One region of the Metabacillus sp. Hm71 genome, then DNA from elsewhere that is predicted to be linked to it. Evidence: riboswitches for the same ligand, from Rfam matches in the RefSeq annotation. Region 1 holds a riboswitch; each other region holds the start of a gene.
The links. Region 1 has a riboswitch for cobalamin ahead of ACSVDH_RS17105 (ABC transporter substrate-binding protein). Riboswitches for the same ligand answer to the same signal wherever they lie in the genome.
Positions count from the first base shown of each region.

Region 2: it holds a riboswitch for cobalamin, as region 1 does, so the genes downstream of both, ACSVDH_RS04420 (ribonucleotide reductase N-terminal alpha domain-containing protein) here and ACSVDH_RS17105 (ABC transporter substrate-binding protein) in region 1, are expected to answer to the same signal.
Region 3: it holds a riboswitch for cobalamin, as region 1 does, so the genes downstream of both, metE (5-methyltetrahydropteroyltriglutamate--homocysteine S-methyltransferase) here and ACSVDH_RS17105 (ABC transporter substrate-binding protein) in region 1, are expected to answer to the same signal.

Region 1 covers NZ_CM200278.1:3,473,637-3,477,885, reverse strand. Annotated here, with positions in the region: gene ACSVDH_RS17115 (cobyric acid synthase) at 1-34, shown strand, start outside; gene cobT (nicotinate-nucleotide--dimethylbenzimidazole phosphoribosyltransferase) at 31-1,095, shown strand; cobalamin riboswitch at 1,167-1,365, shown strand; gene ACSVDH_RS17105 (ABC transporter substrate-binding protein) at 1,518-2,501, shown strand; gene ACSVDH_RS17100 (FecCD family ABC transporter permease) at 2,464-3,534, shown strand; gene ACSVDH_RS17095 (bifunctional ABC transporter ATP-binding protein/adenosylcobinamide amidohydrolase) at 3,531-4,249, shown strand, end outside.
Region 2 covers NZ_CM200278.1:869,515-873,763, forward strand. Annotated here, with positions in the region: partial or broken gene ACSVDH_RS04415 (ribonucleoside-diphosphate reductase subunit alpha) at 1-673, opposite strand, end outside; partial or broken gene ACSVDH_RS04420 (ribonucleotide reductase N-terminal alpha domain-containing protein) at 999-1,856, opposite strand; cobalamin riboswitch at 1,989-2,168, opposite strand; gene nhaC (Na+/H+ antiporter NhaC) at 2,360-3,733, opposite strand; gene ACSVDH_RS04430 (protoglobin domain-containing protein) at 4,031-4,249, opposite strand, start outside.
Region 3 covers NZ_CM200278.1:2,783,642-2,787,890, reverse strand. Annotated here, with positions in the region: gene ACSVDH_RS13595 (NAD-dependent succinate-semialdehyde dehydrogenase) at 1-84, opposite strand, end outside; gene metE (5-methyltetrahydropteroyltriglutamate--homocysteine S-methyltransferase) at 284-2,572, opposite strand; cobalamin riboswitch at 2,731-2,918, opposite strand; gene ACSVDH_RS13585 (hypothetical protein) at 3,216-3,602, shown strand; gene ACSVDH_RS13580 (hypothetical protein) at 3,779-3,904, shown strand; gene ACSVDH_RS13575 (DEAD/DEAH box helicase) at 3,944-4,249, opposite strand, start outside.

The DNA.
Region 1 (4,249 bases):
ACAATTTGCAAAAAGAAAGAGAGAGAACAGATGAATATAAATGGACAAATTCAAGAAGTCTTACAATCTATTCAACCGCTAAGCCAAGAACAAATGGAGCATGCGAAGGAATATGTTAATACGCTAACAAAACCGATCGGAAGCTTAGGAAAAATAGAAGAGCTTGCGATTCAGCTTTCAGGTATAACAAATCAAGTATTTCCTGTCGTCAGCCGTCCTGGTGTTGCAGTATTTGCAGCCGATCATGGAATAAGTGATATGGGCGTTTCAGCTTATCCAAAAGAAGTAACGATGCAAATGGTTTACAATTTTCTAAATGGAGGAGCTGCAATTAATGTGTTTTCAAGACAAATTAATGCCATCCTCAAAATTGTTGATATTGGTGTAGCTGGGGACCTGCAACATGAGCATCTGCTACATAAAAAAATAAGATATGGTACCAAAAACTTTGCAATTGAAAATGCCATGTCAGAAGAAGAAGCTAATCAAGCAATTCTTATTGGGATGGAGGCAGCTCAGCATCTGATTGATGAAGGAACAAGGTGCCTGATTATTGGTGAAATGGGGATTGGAAATACTTCAAGTGCAAGTGCTATTACTTCAGTCATTACCGGATGTTCGATTGAAGAAGCTGTTGGTAAAGGAACTGGGATAACGAATGAAAGTTTGGAAAAGAAAATTTCCATTCTTTCAAAAGCATTGGAGGAAAGAAATCCTGATCCTAATAATGCGATCGATATTTTATCAAAGGTAGGCGGACTTGAAATCGGTGGAATGACAGGTGCGATCATTAAGGCTGCAGAACAAAGAATACCGGTACTGCTTGATGGCTTTATTAGTACTTCTGCTGCTTTGTTAGCATGTCTTTTAGAAGAAAAAGTGAGTGATTTTCTCATTGCTGGTCATCTATCTCATGAGCAGGGGCATGCTCATGCACTAGCTTCATTACATAAATCACCGCTTTTAAATCTTGATTTGCGGTTAGGAGAAGGGACTGGGGCTGCTCTCTCATTTCCATTAGTTGAGGCAGCTGCTCGAATGATGAAAGAAATGGCTACCTTTCAATCTGCTGGCATAGCAAGCAAAAGTCAATAAGACAAATTATAGAAAATATTCATTTACAGGTTCTGAATCTTCTTTTATAATAAGGCGTGTCACAAAAAAACGAATAGTTTCAGGCAATAGGTCCTTAAAGTAATCGAGCATTTAAGGATAATAGGGAAGTTTGGTGAAAATCCAACGCGGTCCCGCCACTGTAAACGCAGAATGGCGCTTAAAGGAACCCACTGTATTATTGAATATGGGAAGGGAAAGCGAACATGATGATGCGTAAGCCAGGAGACCTGCCTATTGTAAAGAAAAACGATCCTTCGAGGAAAAGGATGGCTTTTTAATGCTGGTGTTTTCTGTATTTATTAGAATCATCATTTCTTTTTGCATTTATCGCCTTTTCCAAGTGAATAGGCGTTTTTTTGTGGGCAAAAAACGTCAAGGAGTGTGTAATGATGAAAACAGGTATGAAGAAATGGCTTTTTCTAAGCTTTGTATTGACCATGTTAACCGTATTTACAGTTGCATGTGGAGCGACAGAAGAGAAAGCGACAGATGAAAAGGATAAAGCAACTGAAACAAAAACTGCGGAAGAAGGAAAAGGGGATACAGCTTTTCCAGTAACTGTAGTTGATGGTACGGGTGAAGAAGTAACCATTGAAACTGAACCGGAAACGATCGTCTCTGTTATCCCAAGTAACACGGAAATCACTTTTGCTTTAGGGCAAGGTGATAAGCTAATTGGTGTTGATAACTATAGTAACTATCCGCCTGAGGTGGAGAAGATTGAAAAAATTGGTGACCAGCAATTAAATGTTGAAAAGATTTTAGCTTTAAAGCCTGATCTTGCGCTCGTAACCGATTTTCAGCATGAGAATAATCCAGATATCTTAAAGAAATTTAAAGATGCAGGAATTAATGTAATTGTTATAAGCAGTGCCGAATCATTTGAAAATGTCTACAATACGATCCAGTTGATTGGTCAAGTGACAGGTGCCGCAGATGAGGCAAATAAGGTCGTGAAAGAAATGAAGGATTCCTTAGCTGAGATCAAAGAAAAGGCAAAGGCTGTTACAGAAAAGAAAAAAGTTTGGGTAGAAGTATCACCTGCTCCAGATATATTTACAACAGGACAGAATACGTTTATGCATGAAATGCTCCAAGCGATTAATGCAGAAAATGTTGCAGGTAAACAAACTGGTTGGGTAAAAATGACAGAAGAAGAAATTGTCACATTAAATCCAGATGTTATTATCACTACATATGGGTATTACGTTGATAATCCAGAGGAACAAGTATTAAACCGGGCTGGATGGAAGGAAGTGCCGGCTATTCAAAACAAGCAGGTTTATGATGTGAACAATGACACGGTAACAAGACCAGGGCCACGATTAATTGATGGGGTTGAGACACTTGCAAAGCTCGTTTATCCGGAAGTTTTTGGCAAATAAAATTAGTTGGATGTATCTTTTAAGCGGAGTGTTTGTCGTAAGTACAGCACTCCTTGGTTTATTCATTAGTAGTGTTCAGTATCCAATTGTAATGATCATAGATGTATTAACGACGAAATTGCTTGGTCTAACATTTTTTGATAGTGAAGGCGGAAAGTCGGCAGAGACAATTATTTGGGAGATTCGTTATCCTCGTGTATTATTGGCATTTTTAGTGGGTGCTGCATTATCTCTTGCAGGTTCGGCCTTTCAGGGGCTGTTGCGAAATCCGCTTGCAGACCCCTATACAATTGGTGTGTCTTCAGGTGCTTCATTAGGTGCAGTTTTCGTACTGTATTTTCAACTGACAATTCCGTTTTTAGAGGGCTATACATTACCGGTGGTAGCGATTATTTGCGGTTTTATCACGATGTTTATTGTTTTTGGAGTTACCCATTTATCTACTCGTCAGCTTTCAATCGAAACAATTATCCTCGCTGGGATTATCGTCAGCTCCTTTATTAGTGCTGTTATTTCGCTTATTATTTCCTTAAGTGCAAGAGAAGATGTTCGGCAAATTTTATATTGGTTAATGGGGAACGTTGGAATGAGAGGCTGGAGCCATGTAAAACTAATGATCCCCTTCTTATTAATCGGGGCAATTATCTTACTATCCCGCTCTAGAGAATTAAACGCCTTTGCCTTAGGTGAGGAATCTGCAGAGCATTTAGGTGTTGATGTGCAACGTAGTAAGCTTTACATTTTAGTCGGTGCCTCACTATTAACAGGTGCAGCCGTTTCTGTATCTGGTTCGATTGGCTTCGTTGGATTAGTGATTCCTCATTTTATCCGATTATTATGCGGGCCAAATCATCGCCATGTTTTGCCTTTATCGATGCTAGTTGGTGGAGGATACTTGATTCTGGCAGACCTGGTGGCGCGAACGATTATTGCCCCAAGTGAATTGCCAATAGGTGTTATTACGTCATTAATCGGTGCACCAGTCTTTGCATTGCTGTTAATTAGAGAACGAATTGGAAGGGGATCGGCATGATTGACATACAAAACGTTACAGGCGGTTATCATCAGAAAGCAATCATACAGAATCTAACACTTTCTATTGAAACTGGTAAATTCTATGCCCTTATCGGCCCAAATGGGAGCGGGAAAACAACTCTTGTTAAGTTAATAACGGGTGTTCTCCCGATTCAAGAAGGTACAATTACCCTTTTTGATCAGTCAATACAGTCCTATTCAGCATCTGCAAGAGCAAAGATTATGGCGGTGTTATCCCAGGAGGTTCATATTGAATTTGATTTTCTCGTAGAAGAAATTGTCATGCTCGGCCGTTATCCTCATCAAACAGGCTTTTTTAAGTATCCTTCAAAAAAAGACCATCAGGTTGTCGAGGAAATCATGAAGCAAACGAATGTCTTCCAATTTCGAAAACAGCCTTTTAAGCAATTGAGCGGCGGAGAAAAACAACGTGTCCTGCTAGCAAAAGCCCTTGCCCAAGAACCGAAGATTCTTTTTTTAGATGAACCAACAAACCATCTTGATATGAAGCACACGGTCATAATGCTTCAGCAGTTGAAGGAATATCAGCAAAGCCATCAGCTCACAATTGTTGCAATTTTACATGATTTGAATACGGCAGCACTGTTTGCAGATCAGATCGGGCTATTAAATGAAGGGAAGTTAGTTGAAACAGGTGATCTTTCTATTTTGCAGAACGAAGCATTGCTTACCAGCATATATGAGGTAGACGT
Region 2 (4,249 bases), 2.6 Mb from region 1:
CTTGAATTGGGATCAGTTTTTCTAACACATCTTCTGTGACAGCTTTTGCTAGATTAATAGAGGAGAGGTTACATACAACAAAATCACCCGGCGTTTTAACGGTAATGATTTTTCCATCCTCTGTATACTGCTCTTCGACTGTCGTTGCGCTTTGATTTTGCGTGATTTCTGTGCAAAGATTGCTGCAGTAGATCATTCCTTGATGTGCGTTCGCATTTTGTCTGTTTACTTCATCGCGATAGAACATATATGGCGTACCTGCTTCTAACTGGCTGATCATGATGCGCTTCATGATTTCAATCGCTGGGACCTTTTCTTTCGTTAGCAGATCATTGCTGACACACTCCCAGTATTTTTGACGGAAGCTGCCATTGCCTTTTTCCTCATCATAAAAATCTTCAATGCTGTAGCCCATTACTTTGCGAACCTCGTGAGGATCAAATAAGTACCAATCACCGCGTGCTTCCACCTGTTCCATAAAAACATCAGGAATGCAAACGCCTGTAAATAAGTCATGGGTACGCATGCGTTCGTCACCATTATTCAGCTTAGCATCGAGAAAAGAGAAAATATCTTTATGCCAAACATCTAAATAAACGGCAATTGCACCTTTGCGCTGTCCTAGCTGGTCTACGCTGACGGCTGTATTGTTAAGCTGTTTCATCCATGGAATTCTTAAATTGTTACTCTCTAAAAAAATTTAGAGGGATAGGTCATCTCTGCCTACCTCTGTACATCGCTGTACAGAACAGACTATATCTTTATCCACTTCGAAAAGTGGATAGGTGGTTCGAGTTATAAAATCTCTTTTATAACTACTTAGTCGTTGAACCTTCAACCTAGTAAACTAGGAAGCTCGGCTGCAGATTATCCGCACTCTCGGTTTTTTAGGGTTCGCCATGTCATTGCTGCATGGTATCCTACCTTGAGATACTCGGAGTTTCCCGCAATTGACCACCTTTATTACTCGTAACTTACGCTACAAGAGGGCTATCATTAACCCCTGATGAAACACCTTTAAAGCCTTTTATATCACTGCCGCGGCTGCGGATTTTTCCTAAATAAGCGCCGATTCCGCCGCCTGATTTTGATAGATTGGCAATGTCAGTATTGCTGTCAAAAATTCCTTGCAGGCTATCGTCAACCGTATCAATAAAGCAACTGGATAACTGTCCGACAGGTTTACCAGCATTTGATAAGGTTGGAGTTGCCACTGTCATATAAAGATTACTCATTGCCCAATACGCTTGTTTTATAAGCTCAAGGCGATGCTCCTTGTTTTCATTAGCCATTAAAGTCATGGCAATGATTAAGAATCGTTCCTGGGGAAGCTCATAGGTTTGCTTTGAGTAGTCACGTGTTAAGTAGCGGTCTGCTAATGTTCTTAAACCAATGTATGTAAATAACCTGTCGTTTTCAGGATTGATATAAGAACCAATTTCTTCAATCTCTTCTTTTGTGTATTGATCGAGGAGCTTGCTGTGATAAAGTCCCTTCGTTACTAAGGTCTCAATCAATTGATAGAAGCTTCCGTATTTTTGCGATTTATCATACCCTCTATTTGCAGCAGCTTCCTTGTAAAGCTTAGTTAAATAGATTTGTGCGCAAAAATAGGTCCAATCAGGCTCTTGTTCATTGATATTTGATAATCCTTCTAAAATGAGCAAATTTGTGAGTTGTTCAGATGTATATGAATCTCTTTGGAGAATGGTGTTTTCGATTCTAGTAAGAAAATCGTCTATTTCCAGTGAAGGGAAATGCTGATGTATGTTTTTAATAAATGATGTAAGTTTATTCAGGTCAAATGCTTCTTGATGATTCCCGCAAATAATAACAGGGGTTGTTGTCGTATTCATAATAATTCCTCCATCTGTTCGTTTTACTAAGGGGGTGGGGAAAAACGACAGATAAGAAGAGCAGGGCAGTATTAGAGAAAAAGCCCATTAATCCTTACTATCGTTTCATCTTCTCAGCCCCCGAAGAAATTGAAACTTTTGCAAGTAATAGGTAGGTCTCCTGACTTGTGCTCGTCCTACTTTGAGGCCTTCCCATACATCATGTGTACAGTGGCAATCTCAGTTCGTCACACTTACAGTTGCGGGGACAGTTCTGGATTTTCACCAGATTCCCTTTTCAGCCTAAACGGCGCCTTCACTCGCAAAGATACAATATATAGTTTTTGTTGTTTAGACGCACATCAATATATAGATGTGTTGTTTCTATATCAATAATAAAGTACAGATGTAAATTAATCAACCAATTCTTACTAATTGTCGAAATTTATCTAGATTCAAAGAATTTTGCAAAAAAAAAACGAAAAAGGGATCTGACTTCGCGCCAGATCCACTTACTAAAAAATTTAGAAGGCAGTTTTCCTATTCCTGATAAATCCAAAAAGAATTGAAAAGAAAGGTGATAAATATAAGAAAAATACAAAAGGCAAATAGTCGATAACAGGAACACCAAGTGTTTGTGCAAAAAAGGCGCCGCTTACCCCCCAAGGAACCAGCGGATTCACCAGTGTACCTCCATCCTCTAATGTCCGTGACATATATTTGCGTTCAATTTTCATTTTATCATACAAGCCTTTAAAGGATTGTCCAGGAATTAGAATCGATAAGTATTGCTCACCTGTTAAAAGGTTCACCCCAATGGAGGAAGCAGCTGTTGAAAGAATAAGCTGACCCTTTGCCTGAACACGTTCAATCAATCCGTTCATTAAAGCAGGGATAATATTTAATGCCTCTAACAAACCGCCAAAAGCAAAGGCAATCATGATGAGTGAAATGGACCACATCATTGATTGTAAGCCGCCGCGATTTAGCATATTAGCGACCTGTTCATTTTCGATTGTGAACGTAGTCCCGTTTTGTAAGACATGAAGAAACTCGCCAATTGTTACATCCTGCAACCAGATAGAAGTGATTCCTGCCGTAATGATTCCAACGATTAATGCAGGAATAACAGGGAACTGCCGAAACGCTAAAAGGATAACCAACAGTGGTGAAAGTAACGTAAGACTGCTAATTTGAACGGAGTCTTTTATGATCGTAACCATGTTTGTCATTTCCGTAAGTGATACAGTATGGATAGGTGCAATTGTGCCAAGAAAATAAAAAAGAGCCGTTGTGATAACGATGCTAGGAATCGTTGTTTTGGTCATATGTTTAATATGCGTGAAAATCTCAACAGAAGCGACCCCTGAGGCAAAATTCGTTGTATCAGACATTGGTGACATTTTATCGCCAAAGCATGCACCACAAATGATGGCTCCAGCGACCCAAGGGGCAGGGAGGCCAATTACCATTCCAGCACCCATAAGAGCTACTCCAACGGTGCTAACAGTGGTAAAGGAGCTTCCGACAAGACTTGAGATCACCATACAAGAAAATAAAGAAGTAATCAGTAAATAATCAGGACGGATTATGGTTAGAGCATACACCATAACAGTTGGTATCGTACCGCTGGACATCCAAGCACCAATTAGGATTCCGATTAAGGCAAGGATGATAATTGGCTGTATGCCCCTTTGGATTCCCTTGATGATTCCTGATTCTAAGTCTTTCCATGTATATCGTTTCATCAAGCCAAGAAATGAAACGAGTATCAAACAATTTAATAAAGCTAGATGCGGCTCTGTTTTCCATACAAATAAACTAGTAAAAATAATCGCTAATATAAGGAATAAAATGAAAACCGCTTCTTTAAAATGAAACGATGCTGTACTTTTTATCATATACTTGCTCCTTTACAACTTAAACGCTTTGATGCTTTTTTGCATAAAAGCACAACAAAGAATATTATATCAATCTAATATTCTTTGTCAATCTGCAATATGGAAAACTCAGTATATTAGTCTTAATAAATAGCTTTTCTTATAGTTGGTAAATAAAGCTATAGATTTTATTGGTATAGTGATTACAGCCCGAAAAAGCTGTCTCAAAACAAAAGAGCCAGACCCTACAAACACATATTTTAAAGATCGTAAAATAGGTGCTTGTTAGTGGGACTGACCCTTTGTTGGATTTAATTATATGGATTTTGCCATCTCTTTTAAGCTGTCAGATGTTTCGGCAATTTGCGCAATTGATTTTGAGACATCATTAATGACATTGGTGAAGTTTAACAAATCCATTTTGGCTTGTTCGCTTTGTTGTTTGTTGTCATTCAGCATGTATAAAATCGTATCAAAGATTAAGTTCATATCATTCATTTGCGTTGTGCCCTTTTTTGTAAGCTCAGCCACTTT
Region 3 (4,249 bases), 690 kb from region 1:
ATTCGTAGCTGGATTAGTTACCTTAAATGATGGCAAATGATCCCCTGTCCATTCCCCATTAATATACAATTGATATTGTTCCATACTGGCTCCCTCCTAAATTTTGCTTTCACTAGCCAATAAAGTTGGTTATGTTAAGCTTAAGTGATTTTCCTTAAAGGACTCAAGTTAAAAGCCTGCCTAATAATGGTATAGTATATTAAAAGTTTGGAAGTTAAATAGCTAAAAAAAGCACTACAACCTTAAAAAGGCTGTAATGCATAAATAATTCTCTTTAAAAGGATTAGACGGTTTCGATCGTCGATAATCTTTCTCGATATTGATGAGCTGCTTCCACCATTATTTTTAATGCAGCGATGGTCTCTGTTTCCCCTCTTGTTTTCAATCCGCAATCAGGATTTACCCAAAATGCGCGGTAGTCCAGAACCTCAAGTGCACGTTTTATATTTTGTGAGATTTCTTCTAAACTAGGGACACGAGGGCTATGAATATCATAAACACCAAGTCCAATCCCTTTGTTGTAATGATGCTGTTCAAAGGAAGCAATCAATTCACCATGGCTTCTTGATGTCTCAATTGAAATCACATCTGCATCAAGCGCATCAATCGCATGAATGATATCATCAAAATTTGAATAACACATATGGGTATGAATTTGCGTGTCCGCTTCCACTGAAGATGTAGCTAATTTAAAGGCATAGACTGCAGCATTTAAATAAGCTTCTGTTTTTTCCTCTTTTAAAGGCAATCCTTCCCGCAATGCCGCTTCATCTACTTGAATCATCTTAATTCCACTAGCTTCAAGTGCTTCAACCTCTGAACGGATCGCTAATGCGATTTGATTTAAGACATCAGTACGATCAATATCATCACGGACAAATGACCAATTGATAATTGTTACAGGTCCTGTCAGCATGCCTTTTACTGGTTTAGCTGTGAGAGATTGTGCATACACCGTTTCCTTTACAGTCATAGTTTCTTTGCAATACACATCCCCAAATATAACTGGAGGCTTTACACAGCGTGAGCCATATGACTGGACCCAACCAAACTTTGTAATGGCGATTCCTTCCATCTTTTCACCGAAAAACTCAACCATATCTGTTCTTTCAAACTCCCCATGTACAAGGACATCTAGTCCAATCTCTTCTTGAATATCGATCCACTTCTTGATTTCAGCTTTGATGTATTCCTCATATTGATGAGCTGTTAGCTCACCTTTTCTCCATTTCAATCGCTCTTTACGTACTTCCTTCGTTTGAGGAAAGCTGCCAATTGTAGTCGTAGGTAATATTGGTAAATCAAAGCGTTCAGCTTGTACTTCTTTCCGTTTTATCACATCAATTCGTTCCGAAGAATAATTGCCTATATTGTTAATTGCTTCTTGGACAGTTTTTACATTTCGATGTGAGGAATTTGTTAATTCAACAATTGCTTGATCATGTACTTCTAGTTCTTGAACACTGCCATCATGATTTGCAACTTTTGTTAACAGCACAACTTCTTCTAGCTTTTCATCTGCAAAAGATAAGGCTTTTTTTATTTGTGTATCCAATTGCTGCTCGCTTTTTACAGTAACTGGAACATGAAGCAAACTGCAGGATGGCTGGATAATCAGGCGATCTTTATCAATAAACCTCGTTAATTCATAGACTGCCGTTAATTTTTTTGTCAAATGAGATTTCCAAATATTACGTCCATCAATGACACCTGCGAAAAGAACCTTATCGCTCGGAAAACCGTGTTCTTTTAGATTTTCAAGATTTCTCCCTGCATCATGTACAAAATCAAGTCCTATCCCTTGAACTGGCAACTCAATGATTTCTTGATAAAATTCGAGACTTTCAAAATACGTTTGAAGGATAACGTTAACTTCAGGAACCCCTTCATTAAACGCAGCATAAACTTTTTTAAACTCATCAATGATTTCTTTATCAACATTTTTTACTAAAATGGGTTCATCTACCTGAATCCATTCTGCACCAGCTTCTTTTAATTGCTTAAACACATCTATATAGAGAGGAATAAGTGAGTTTAATAGTTCTGCTCTTCTTTGCTTATCATACCCTTTAGATAAAGACAATAATGAAATTGGGCCAAGAATAACCGGCTTTCCCTCTATGCCGAGCTTTTGTTTTGCTTCAAGGTACAATTCAAGCAATCGATTTTTGCCTAAATTAGGTTGTGCATTCTTTAATTCCGGAACAATATAGTGATAGTTTGTATTAAACCATTTTGTCATCTCAGAGGCGATTTTCCCTTTGCTTCCCCTGGCAATCTCGAAATAGGTTTGAAGAGTCAGCCCTTTCTCTTCCGTTTTAAAACGCTCAGGAATTAACCCAAACATAGCTGCTGTATCGAGCACATGATCATAGTAACTAAAATCACCTATCGGGATAAGATCAATGCCTTTCTCTTTCTGTTTTTTCAAATGGGATAAGCGAATATGTTCCATTTCTTTCTCAAACTGTCCTTCGCTTACTTGTTCTGTCCAAAATAATTCTAAAAGCTTTTTCCATTCACGATTTTCACCAATTCTTGGATAACCAATATTTGAACTTTTTATCTTCATTTTCTTTTCTCCTCGTTCCCAATTTTTCTGATGTTTGTCCAATAAAAAAGCCTCTCTATGAATAGATAGAGAGACTTTGGATAGGCATAGTTAACTAGAGTTGAAATGAATGAATCGTTTCAACATATGACCACCACTCCTCCCTATTTCGCGTAGGTAATAAGTGCATACAATAGGCAGGTCTCCTGACTCAGGTTCTACACTTCAAATCCCTTCCCATTTCAAATTGAAACAGTGGATGCGATTGAAGCTCCCCATTACAGTGGCGCGACCGTGCCGGATTTTCACCGATCTTCCCTTTTAAGTTAAAAGCAAAGCTTTTAACACCTATTGCCTGAACATTATTAAATTTTAAAATAATTGAAACATGTGATTTAGATTAAACCATTTTTTCTCTTTTAGCAAGTATTTTTCTAATGGGCTGTATTTGTCCACTGTGAGTGGAACCGCTTTATGCATCGATAGCTAGTCAATATAACGTTTTTAACAAATAAAGCGAGACTCCTATCAGCGGGGTTTTACTGCCCGTTAAAATGGGATAAAAAAATTCGCATAAAAACTGATTCAAACTGTAACACTCCGCCATAACCTACATACACTTATATGGATTTTATACAATAAAAAATAAAGGAGAGTTGCCTTCATGAATCCTTATGGATACAATTATTACCAAGAATTCATCCCTAATCATTATAATTATTATGCCCCATATGATTATGATGCTTTTACACAGCAAACAGAACAATACGAGGGAAATAGACAACCAACACTTGAAAGAAGAGTTTCTCAACTCGAACGACAAAATGAACGCCAAGGACGAGAAATTACAAGACTTAATGATGAAATAAGACGATTAAACCGGGAGATCAATAGAATCAATCGTGAATTTAACCGTATAAACCAGCTGGTAACACAGCTCAATGAAAGAGTTGAGCAACATACTCGAAGATTAAATCGACTTAACCAACGGCTTCGTGCAGTTGAAAATAGATTAGATCTGCCATTCACTCCAGGTGAAGGCGGTTTTTAATCATGTCATTATTCAAGGATGATCATTAGTAATTATCTAAGGTCATCCTTGTTTTCAATTCATTTTTTGAACTTGTTATATCCATCAGTGGGGGGGTTACTGCCCGTAAAGATTGGGATAAAAAACTATAGTTTGTACATAATAAAGTTGATTATGTTGAGAGGAGGTACATATGTATGACAAATCGTAATGATAATCGTGAACGACAAAACAAATATCCGAATAACAATCAACAGGATACAGAGTTTTCAAAGGATATTAATATTAGAAGTGAGAAAACGAAAAAGGATTTACAGAAATAATAAAGAGAGGCTGCCAGCCTCTCTTTATTATCTTAAAATTTATCTCGTCCTTTTAACCTTTGATGAAAAACGAGTCCTGCTCTTCCTTTTCAAATCATTTGCACTTTTTCTGGATGAGGATTTTGAATCATTTCGTGGTTTTTGTCCTTTTCTCACTGAGCGAATTGAATCTTTTGTTAGTGGGCTTCTTTTCACTTCATAACCATCTCGATCAGGAAGACTTACTCCTTCAATTACTCGCTTTTCCAGCGATTGGTTAATCCCTTTTTCAATCATACGAAGAAAGTCGCGATCCTTTGGAGCTACTAAAGTATAGGCCACTCCAACACCACCGGCACGACCTGT